2 linked regions of the Kineosporia sp. NBRC 101731 genome follow. The protein of the gene in region 2 interacts with the protein of the main gene of each other region in a pairwise test. Links are inferred from orthologs where the notes say so. Each region holds a gene or a part of one and is shown on either strand. Other genes may lie near its edges.

Region 1 (5,178 bases), on a different replicon or contig from region 2:
AGGTCGAAGCCGTACGGCTGGTCCGAGATGTTCAGCAGCACGGCCAGTCCCGGTCCGCCCTCGGGATTCGTCACCCGGTAGGCAAAGACCTCGTTGGCCAGGTGCACCTGGCTGGAGATGCCGTGGGTCAGCCAGGGGTGCCGCCGGCGCAGGCCGATCAGGTCCTGGTGCAGGCGGTAGATGGGCCGGCCGAGATCCGACAGCTCGTCCGGGTTCTCGGGGAATTCCGGGCGGATCTCGGCGTCGCCGTCCACCCGCTCGTACTTGACGCCCCGGAACGCCTGCTCGTCCCCGGCGTACACACTCGGCACCCCGGCGACCGTGAACAGTACGGCCAGGGCGTGGCCCAGGTGCCGGGGGTCGTCGAGGCGGCTGGCCAGACGGGTGACGTCGTGGTTGCCCAGGAAGGTCTGCGGCACGAAGGCCGAGCTGAAGGTGTTGTGCCGGTCGAGGGTCCAGGCCAGTTCCCACAGGTTGGTGTCGTTGAGGCTGCTCCAGACCGACTTCCACAGCTCGTACTGGGTCAGCGAGTCCAGCCCGCCGTCGGCCACCAGCGCCGGGTAGTCGCCGTGGATGACCTCGCCGAGGAACCAGGCGTCGGGATGGGTGGAACGGACCTCGCCGATCACGTCGTGCCAGAACGCCGACGGCACCGCGTAGGCCGCGTCCAGCCGCCAGCCGTTCGCGCCGCGGTCGAGCCAGTACCGCATCGCGTCGATGGTGTACTGCCGCACCGCCGGACTCTCGTGGTTGAGCGCGACCAGCCCGCCGTGGCCCTCGAAGTCACGGTAGGTGAGTTCCCCGGAGGCGCTGAAGTCGACGTGGAACCAGCCGGTGTACTCCGAGTCCGCGCCCTTCTCGAGCACGTCCCGAAACTGCGGGAAGTCGCGCCCGACGTGGTTGAACACACCGTCCAGCAACAGCATCACGCCGTGCTCCCGGCAGTCCTCCACCAGGGCGTCCCAGGTGCTCCCGTCACCGAGGCGGGGATCGAGGCGGAAGTGGTCGACCGTGTCGTAGCCATGGGTCTGGCTGGCGAAGACGGGCCCGAGCAGCAGGCCGTTGGCGCCGAGCTCGATGACGTATCCCAGCCAGTGGTGCAGCCGGGCGAGCCGCGGCACCGGCTCTTCGGAGGTCGATTCCGGGGCCGTCGCCGGCGCCCCGGTGAAGGAGAGCGGATGGAGCTGCCACCAGATGACGTGATCCGACCAGACGGACATCGGGCCTCTTCCTCGTAGAAACGCGAACGGCGCCGGGCTCCCTCGGAAGCGTCGGCGCCGTCTGTGGGTGCGGAGACTCAGACCTGTGCGGAAGGTCAGACCTGGGCGCGGGTCTTGATCGCCTCGGTGATCCGCTCGATCGCGTCGTCGATCGGCACGCCGTTGTCCTGCGAGCCGTCACGGAAGCGGAACGACACGGCGCCCTTGGCCACGTCGTCGTCGCCCACGATCAGCATGAAGGGCACCTTCTGCTTGGTGTGGGTGCGGATCTTCTTGGGCATACGGTCGTCCGAGTCGTCGACCTCCACCCGCACGCCGGCCGTGCGCAGCTTCGCGGCGACGTCGTTCAGGTAGGGCACGTGGTCGTCGGTGACCGGGATGCCGACGGCCTGCACCGGGGCGAGCCACGGGGGGAACGCACCGGCGTAGTGCTCGACCAGGACACCGAAGAACCGCTCCAGCGAACCGAACTTGGCCGAGTGGATCATCACCGGCTGCTGCCGGGTGCCGTCGGCGGCGGCGAACTCCAGGCCGAAGCCCTTGGGCTGGTTGAAGTCGTACTGGATGGTCGACATCTGCCAGGTGCGGCCGATGGCGTCCTTGGCCTGCACGGAGATCTTCGGGCCGTAGAACGCGGCGCCGCCCGGGTCGGGCACCAGCTGCGCGCCGGACTCCTCGGCCACGGTGCGCAGCACCTGGGTGGCCTTCTCCCAGTCCTCGTCCGAGCCGACGAACTTGTCTTTCTTCGCCGGGTCGTCGGAGCGGGTGGACAGCTCGAGGTAGTAGTCGTCGAGCCCGAAGTCGCGCAGCAGCCCGGTGACGAACTTCAGCAGGTGGCGGATCTCGTCCGGGGCCTGCTCGGGGGTCACGTAGCTGTGTGAGTCGTCCTGGGTCAGGCCCCGCACGCGGGTGAGACCGTGCACCACACCGGACTTCTCGTAGCGGTAGACCGAGCCGAACTCGAACAGGCGCAGCGGCAGCTCACGGTAGGAACGCCCACGTGACCTGAAGATCAGGTTGTGCATCGGGCAGTTCATGGCCTTGAGGTAGTACTGGCTGTTCTCGAGGTCCATCGGCGGGAACATGGTGTCCGCGTAGTACGGCAGGTGCCCGGAGGTCTCGAAGAGCTGGCCCTTGGAGATGTGCGGCGTGCCGACGTAGGAGAAGCCCTCCTCGATGTGCCGGTTACGCACGTAGTCTTCCATCACCCGCTTGATCACGCCGCCCTTGGGGTGGAAAACCACCAGGCCGGAACCGATCTCGTCCGGGAAGCTGAACAGGTCGAGCTCGGTGCCGAGCTTGCGGTGATCGCGGCGCTCGGCCTCGGCGAGCCGGTCCAGGTAGGCCTTCAGCTCGTCCTTGGTGGCCCACGCGGTGCCGTAGATGCGCTGCAGCTGAGGGTTCTTCTCGCTGCCCCGCCAGTACGCGGCGGCGCTGCGCATCAGCTGGAAACCGTTGCCGATCATCTTGGTGGTCGGCACGTGCGGACCGCGGCAGAGGTCCTTCCAGGCAACCTCACCCTTGCGGTTGAGGTTGTCGTAGATGGTCAGCTCGCCGCCGCCGACCTCGGCGGAGGCACCCTCGGCGGCGTCCTCGACCGAACCGCCCTTGAGACCGATCAGCTCGAGCTTGTACGGCTCGTCGGCCAGCTCGGCGCGGGCCTCGTCGTCGGTGACGACGCGGCGCCGGAAGGTCTGGCCGTCCTTGATCAGGCGCTGCATCGCCTTGTCGAGGGCCTTCAGGTCGTCCGGGGTGAACGGGGTCTCGACGTCGAAGTCGTAGTAGAAGCCGTCTTTGATCGGCGGGCCGATGCCGAGCTTGGCGTCTTTGAAGGTGGCCTGCACGGCCTGCGCGAGCACGTGGGCGGTGGAGTGCCGCAGCACGGCCAGGCCCTCGGGGTCGGCGGCGGTGACGGGCTCGACCTCCTCGCCCCCGGTGAGCTCGTGGGTGAGGTCGCGCAGCTCGCCGTCGACACGCGCGACAATGACGGCGCGGTCGTCGGCGAACAGGTCCGCGGCCGTGGTCCCCGCGGCAACCTCCCGCGGGGAACCGGATACGGACACGGTGACCTGGGCTGACACAGTGACTCCTCATTAGTTCGGTGGGCACCCGTACGAGTGGCCGTCCCGATGCTATCGAGCGCCGGTGAGCCTTCGCGTCCGGGATTCGCCCGTGTCCCCCGTTACGAGCTCCGGACGAGCTCGGGACGGGCTCAGGCCGGGGCACGGATGCGCCGATAGCGAGCCTGTGGCGACGCAGGAGCTGGACGAGGCACAGGAAGCCTATTTCGGCGGTATCACCGAGGTGGACCGCCAGGAGCAGGCACGGATCGAGGCGGTGCGCGCGCTGGGGCTGCTGGAGCGGCCCGTCAGCCAGGGCATCGAGCAGGTGGTGGCCCTGGCCGCGCAGCTGTGCCAGGTACCCAACGCCACGATCAACATCGTGGACGAGGAGTGGCTGCACGCGATCGCCACCGTGGGTGGCGAGCCGGGCCGGTTTCCCCGCGAGGACATTCCCTGCGACCTGGTGGTGCGCAGCGGTCAGGAGCTCGTGGCCCCGGACACCGCGACCGTGCCGATCCTGGCCGACAGCCCGGTCATCGACGGCACGCTCGGCCGGATCGGGTTCTACGCCTCGGTGCCGATGCGCACCCTGACCGGGCACATCGTCGGCACGCTCTGTGCCTGGGACGAGCAGCCCCAGACATTCACGCAGGACCAGCTGAAGATGCTGCGCGTGCTGGCCGACCACGCGATCGGCATCTTCCAGATGGGCGACGCCCTGGAGCGGGCCCGGCACGCCACCGAGCAGCTGGCCCGGCAGTCGCGCAACGCCCGGGAGATCGTCGAGACCTCCTTCGACCCCTACTACTCCTGTGACCGCGAGGGCCGGATCACCTTCTGGAACACCGCGGCGGAGCGCACCTTCGGCTGGTCCCGGGCCGAGGTGCTGGGGACGAGCGCGCTCGACCTGCTGGTACCCGAACGCAACCGGCCGGCGGTGCAGGACGAGCTGAACGAGGTGCAGCAGGGAACTGTCATCCACCGGTGCGGCCCGCTGCTCTGCCAGGACGGCACCGAGAAGATCGTCGAGCTGCAGATGTGGGCCTCCCGGCACGAGCCCGGCCGGCACGTCTTCGCCCGGGACGTGACCGCCGCGCAGACCGCCGACCATGCCCGCCGGGCGGCCGAGGAGCTGCTCGGGGCGGCCTTCCGGCACGCCTCCGACGGGATCGTCGTGATCGCGGTCACCGGCGCCGACAACGGGCGCATCGTGCGCGCCAACCCCGCTGCGGGCACGCTGACCGGCCGTCCGGGCACGTCCGGGCCGTCGGGTCCGGGCCTGGTGGGTCTCCCGATCGAGGACGTCCTGGCCGGTCCGGCACGACCCCCGGGTTCGGTGCGGGCGGGCGAGGAGGGACCGCGTCCCGATCACCCGGACGACGTGGCCGACCGCCGCGCGCTGCTGGAGGATCTCGACCTTCTGGTCGCCGAGCCGGCGGGCACCTTTCCCGGTGACACGATCGAGCACCTGGCCCGGATGCCCGTCGGCACCGGCCACCTCTACATCCAGCTGGTCGTCACCCTGACCCGCGACGAGGAGGGCAGGCCCGCGCACGCCCTGGTGCAGATGCGCGACGTCACCGCGGCACAGGCGCACGAGCAGTGGCTCCGGCGTCAGACCCGGACCGACCCGCTGACCGGCCTGGCCAACCGCCTGGCCCTGCGGGAGCGGCTGAACTCCGAGATCGCCCGCCTGCGCGACCAGGAGGCCGGGCTCGGCGTGCTGATGGTCGACCTGGACAACTTCCACGTGGTCAACGACGAGCTGGGACTCACCGGCGGCGACGACCTGATCGCCCGGACGGCCACCGTGCTGGCCGCGGCCGTACCGCAGCAGGCGTTCACGGCCCGGCTGGGAGGCGACCAGTTCGTCGTCCTCACCCGGGCCGCCTCGG
Region 2 (4,961 bases):
CCTCCTGCCCTGCGGGATGTGTTCGTGGCAACAGGATGTGCCACGAGGCCGACAAGGGCCCGTATCGACAGGTTCGATGCGGGCCGCGACCACGGGCCGACCTAGATCCACGCCTCGGCGCTGGCTCGGGCGGACCCGGGCCTGACAACGGGGCCTAGACAACCAGGTGAGGACCGTGAGCAGCACGTCATCGACGAAGAAGCGCAGGGGCGGGCCGTTGCTCTTCCTGCGGCAGGTCGTGGCCGAGCTGCGGAAGGTTGTCCGGCCGACCCGGAACGAACTGATCACCTACACGTCTGTAGTGCTGGTCTTCGTCATGGCCGTGATGCTGTACGTGTCGGCGCTGGACTTCGGCTTCGGCAAGTTCGTGCTCTGGGCGTTCGGCGGCGGCAGCTAAGTCGCCTCCAGGCCGGCTCCCGTAGAGGATCGCAAGATCGAACGTGAGCGTTGAGAGCGGGCCTGACCTGAACGTGACCAGGCCGAAGGTACGAAGGGAAGCAGGACAAAGCGTGTCCGAGAACACCTCGCAAGTCACCGAGGAGAAGATCGACCTCGCCGCCAAGGCAGCTGAGGCCGATTCCGACGCCGCCGCCACCGATGAGGTGGCGGACGCCCTCGAGCAGGACGAGCTCACCTCGGCCGACGAAGCTGACGAGACCGACCGGTCGGACGAGGCCGATGAGACCGACGAGACCCCGACCGCCGGTGCGGACGACGAGCCCGCTGTCGACCCGGTCGAGGAGTTCAAGGCCGGTCTGCGCCGCGCCCCGGGCGACTGGTACGTGATCCACTCTTACGCGGGTTACGAGAACCGGGTCAAGGCCAACCTCGAGAACCGCACCACGAGCCTCAACATGGAGGATTACATCTTCCAGGTCGAGGTCCCGATGGAAGACGTCACCGAGATCAAGAACGGTCAGCGCAAGCAGGTCCGCCGGGTGCGCATTCCCGGTTACGTCCTGGTGCGCATGGACCTCACCGACGAGTCCTGGGGCGCCGTCCGGCACACCCCGGGCGTCACCGGTTTCGTCGGGCACACGCACCAGCCGGTGCCGTTGAGCCTGAACGAGGTGTTCTCGATGCTCGCCCCGGCCCTGGAGCCGACGGAGAACGCGGGCACCAGCAAGAGCTCCGGCAAGTCTGAGGTGAAGGTCGTCGACTTCGAGGTCGGCGAGACCGTCACCGTGATGGAAGGGCCGTTCGAGACCCTGCCGGCCACCATCTCCGAGATCAACGCCGACGCCCAGAAGCTCAAGGTGCTGGTCTCGATCTTCGGTCGGGAGACTCCGGTCGAACTGTCGTTCGCCGACGTCTCCAAGATCTGATCGCACCTAAACACCCGGAAAAAAGGAACAGCGTCATGCCCCCCAAGAAGAAGGCCAAGGTCTCAGCTCTGATCAAGCTGCAGATCAATGCTGGCCAGGCCACTCCCGCCCCGCCGATCGGCCCTGCGCTCGGTCAGCACGGCGTGAACATCATGGAGTTCTGCAAGGCGTACAACGCCAAGACCGAAGGCCAGCGCGGCAGCGTGGTGCCGGTGGAGATCACGGTCTACGAAGACCGTTCCTTCACCTTCATCACCAAGACCCCGCCGGCCTCCGAGCTGATCAAGAAGGCTGCGGGCGTTCCCAAGGGCTCCGGCGAGCCCCACAAGACCAAGGTCGGCACGCTCACCGCCGCCCAGATCCGGGAGATCGCCCAGACCAAGCTCGAGGATCTGAACGCCGCCGATCTGGACAACGCGTCCCGGATCATCGCCGGCACCGCCCGCTCGATGGGCATCACGGTCCAGGGCTGAGTCCCTCCCCGTACTGAACTTTTTTCACAGCACCGCGTGGCAGGGCCCAGCGCGGCCCGTCGACCACAACCTCTCCAGGAGGAGAACCATGAAGCGCAGCAAGTCCTACCGCGCAGCGGCGGAGAAGATCGACAGCTCCGAGCTGTACTCCCCGCTTGACGCGGTCAAGCTGGCCAAGGAGACGTCGAACACCAAGTACGACGCCACCGTCGAGGTCGCATTCCGCCTGGGTGTCGACCCGCGTAAGGCCGACCAGATGGTCCGCGGCACCGTGAACCTGCCGAACGGCACCGGCAAGACCGTCCGGGTGCTGGTCTTCGCCACCGGTGACCGTGCCGCGCAGGCCGAGGCCGCGGGCGCCGACATCGTCGGCTCCGACGACCTGATCACGAAGATCCAGGGCGGCTTCCTCGACTTCGACGCCGTCGTCGCCACTCCCGACCTGATGGGCAAGGTCGGGCGTCTGGGTAAGGTGCTGGGCCCGCGTGGCCTGATGCCGAACCCGAAGACCGGCACGGTGACGATGGATGTCGCCAAGGCGGTCGAGGAGATCAAGGGCGGAAAGATCGAGTTCCGCACCGACAAGCACGCCAACCTGCACTTCATCATCGGGAAGACCTCGTTCACCGAGACCCAGCTGGTGCAGAACTACGCGGCCGCGATCGACGAGGTCATGCGCCTCAAGCCGTCCGCCGCGAAGGGTCGCTACTTGAAGAAGGCGACCATGACCACCACCATGGGCCCGGGCATCCCGGTCGACCCGACCCAGGTGCGTGTGCTGGTCGAAGACCAGGCCTGAGCCTGTTCCGCACCGGCACGAACCCGGGCGCCTGACGCCCGGGGCGACCACCTGATGAACGGCCCCGTTCGCACTGTGCGAGCGGGGCCGTTCTCATGATCACTAAAGCGCATCATCGCCGTCTGGCAGGGGCAATTTCTACTGATCCGCAAGGTAGGGTTAATGGGCGCGGCGCCAAACGGGGTACCCCGTATGTGGTGAGGGTCCAGCAGCCGGGCCCCAGCGCCGTTTGCTGTGCACAAAAAGTGTGGGGCGGAGGCCCGGTGTACGAAACTGAACGACTGGAAGAACCGGCGGCACGCTCGGAGAGCAGGCTGCTGCTCGTCGAGGACGACGACGGTGACGCGCTGATCGTCGAGGATCTCCTGGACCTTGCCGGCAGCGACTTCGAGATCGTTCGCGCCCGCAGTCTCAAGCAGGCCCGCGACCTCCTGCGTCGCAACCGCTTCGGCTGCGTCCTGCTCGACCTCGGCCTGCCCGACGGGCAGGGCCTCGACGTCGTGCACGCCTTGCTCGACGAGGCCTCCGACGTCGCGGTCATCTGTTTCACCGGCCTGGACGACGAGCGCTCGGGGGCCGCCGCGGTCGCCGCCGGCGCTCAGGACTACCTGGTCAAGGGCCAGGTCGACGGTGAGCTGCTGAGCCGGGCGATCCGTTATGCGATGGAGCGCCGCCGGGCCGAGGAGCAGTCCCGTCAGCTCTACGCCAGCGAGGTGCGGGCCGGGGAGTACGCCCGTCTGGAACGTGGCCTGCTGCCGCTCACCCAGACCCGCGACCCCGCCCTCGGCGTCACCGCCCGCTACCGCCCACAGGCCGGTGACCTGCTCGGAGCCGACTTCTACGACGTGGTCGAGGCTCCCGACGGCCGGGTCTTCGTGCTGATCGGCGGCGTCGCCGGGCACGGACCGGAAGAGGCCGCGCTCGGGGTCAGCCTGCGGGTCGCCTGGCGGGCCCTGGTGATGGCCGGGGTGGACCCGAACCGTCTGCTGCCGGTGCTGGAAGACGTGCTGATCCGTGAGCGGCGCTCGGACGAGATCTTCGTGCAGGCCACGCTCTGCGTGATCGACGCCGACCGGCTCACCGCGCACCTGTGGCTCGCCGCCCACCTGCCGCCGGTCCTGCTCGACCCGGTGCCCACGCCGCTGCCGGGTGACCCGGCCAGCCTGGCGCTCGGCCTGCTCCCGCCCGGTGCCTGGCGGGGCCGCAAGATCACCCTGCCCACCCGGTGGCGGCTGCTCTTCTACACCGACGGTCTGGTCGAGGGCTCTCGCGGCCACGGTATGCCGCACGAACTGGGTGTGCCCGGTCTGCTCGACCTGGCCCGGTCCAGCCGCGTGATCAGTGACGACGGTGCCGACGTGGTGGACGACCTGCTCGATCGGGTGCAGGGTGCGCACGGGGGAGAGCTACCCGACGATGTCGCGGTGATCGCCGTGCAGTGGCCCCGAGAATTCCAGTGACGAGAGACTTTCAGTGACACAGACGCAGTCCGTGGCCGGCGACACCCTGTGGGAGCGGATCCGGCAGCCCCGGGTCTGGGGTGTCCACGGCCGCATCGCCGCCGCCCTGGTCGTGGTGGTGGCGCTACTCACCGGGGTGGTCACCGCGGCTGTGGTGACCCTGCTGGAGACCCGGCAGGTGCAGCGTGAGGTGGTCCGGGACTATTACGACGGGCTGCGTTCGTCGCAGAACTACTTCATCGCGATGCTCGACTCGGAGACCGCGATCCGCGGTTACGCGCTGACCCACGACAAGTCCGCGCTGGACCCGCTGAACGACTCGGGCCAGCCCTGGGACCATCCGGTCTCCGGCAACCTGGACACGGTGCTGCCCGACACCAGCGTGGTGCCGAAGATGCAGGAGGCCGAGAAGGCCGCCCAGGTCTGGTACTACGAGTGGGCCGCCCCGACGATCCAGTCGCTCGAGGACGGCGCGGACCTCACCGAGGCCGACTTCACCGAAGGGCGTCAGCTCTTCGACGTCTTCCGGGCCCGCTACACCGAGGCCATCAATATCCTGCGCCCGGAGCGGGAGAAGGCCGCCGACCATCTGGGCGAGGTGACCAACCTGGGCTTCGCCATCGGCGTGCTCAGCGCGATCATCTGCCTGGTCGCCGGCGTGGTGCTGTGGATCCTGATGCGGCGCTGGGTGAGCCGGCCGGTGGCGTTCCTGGCCGGTGAGGCCCGGATCGTGGCCAACGGTGAGCTGAGCCATCAGGTCATCGGCATCGGCCCTCCGGAGTTCGTGCAGCTGGGTGCCGATGTCGAGATGATGCGCCACCGGCTGATCAGCGAGGTCGAGAAGGCCGAACAGGCCCGGCGCGAGACGCTGCAGGCCCGGACGATCCTCGAGGAGCAGACGCAG

What was found.
Region 1: the proteins of rplA (region 2) and thrS interact in binary tests that used the Escherichia coli proteins (3 or more experiments, as listed by UniProt). The link is inferred for Kineosporia sp. NBRC 101731 from one-to-one orthologs.

Annotation. Positions count from the first base shown.
Region 1 is NZ_BSTC01000006.1:288,312-293,489, forward strand. Bases 809-3,783 are described here. They hold thrS (threonine--tRNA ligase), read right to left. Parts: upstream 3,302-3,783; coding sequence 1,316-3,301; downstream 809-1,315. Other genes in these bases: QSK05_RS19145 (alpha-amylase family protein), read right to left, coding at 809-1,220; QSK05_RS19155 (diguanylate cyclase), read left to right, coding at 3,468-3,783. In the rest of the region: more of QSK05_RS19145, read right to left, coding at 1-808; more of QSK05_RS19155, read left to right, coding at 3,784-5,178. UniProt on the Escherichia coli protein: Catalyzes the attachment of threonine to tRNA(Thr) in a two-step reaction: L-threonine is first activated by ATP to form Thr-AMP and then transferred to the acceptor end of tRNA(Thr). The rate-limiting step is amino acid activation in the presence of tRNA.
Region 2 is NZ_BSTC01000001.1:1,160,477-1,165,437, forward strand. Bases 984-3,741 are described here. They hold rplA (50S ribosomal protein L1), read left to right. Parts: upstream 984-1,886; coding sequence 1,887-2,597; downstream 2,598-3,741. Other genes in these bases: nusG (transcription termination/antitermination protein NusG), read left to right, coding at 984-1,325; rplK (50S ribosomal protein L11), read left to right, coding at 1,361-1,798; QSK05_RS05115 (PP2C family protein-serine/threonine phosphatase), read left to right, coding at 2,861-3,741. Outside these bases: preprotein translocase subunit SecE, read left to right, coding at 176-397; more of nusG, read left to right, coding at 510-983; more of QSK05_RS05115, read left to right, coding at 3,742-4,057; QSK05_RS05120 (ATP-binding protein), read left to right, coding at 4,071-4,961. UniProt on the Escherichia coli protein: One of the primary rRNA binding proteins, it binds very close to the 3'-end of the 23S rRNA. Forms part of the L1 stalk. It is often not seen in high-resolution crystal structures, but can be seen in cryo_EM and 3D reconstruction models.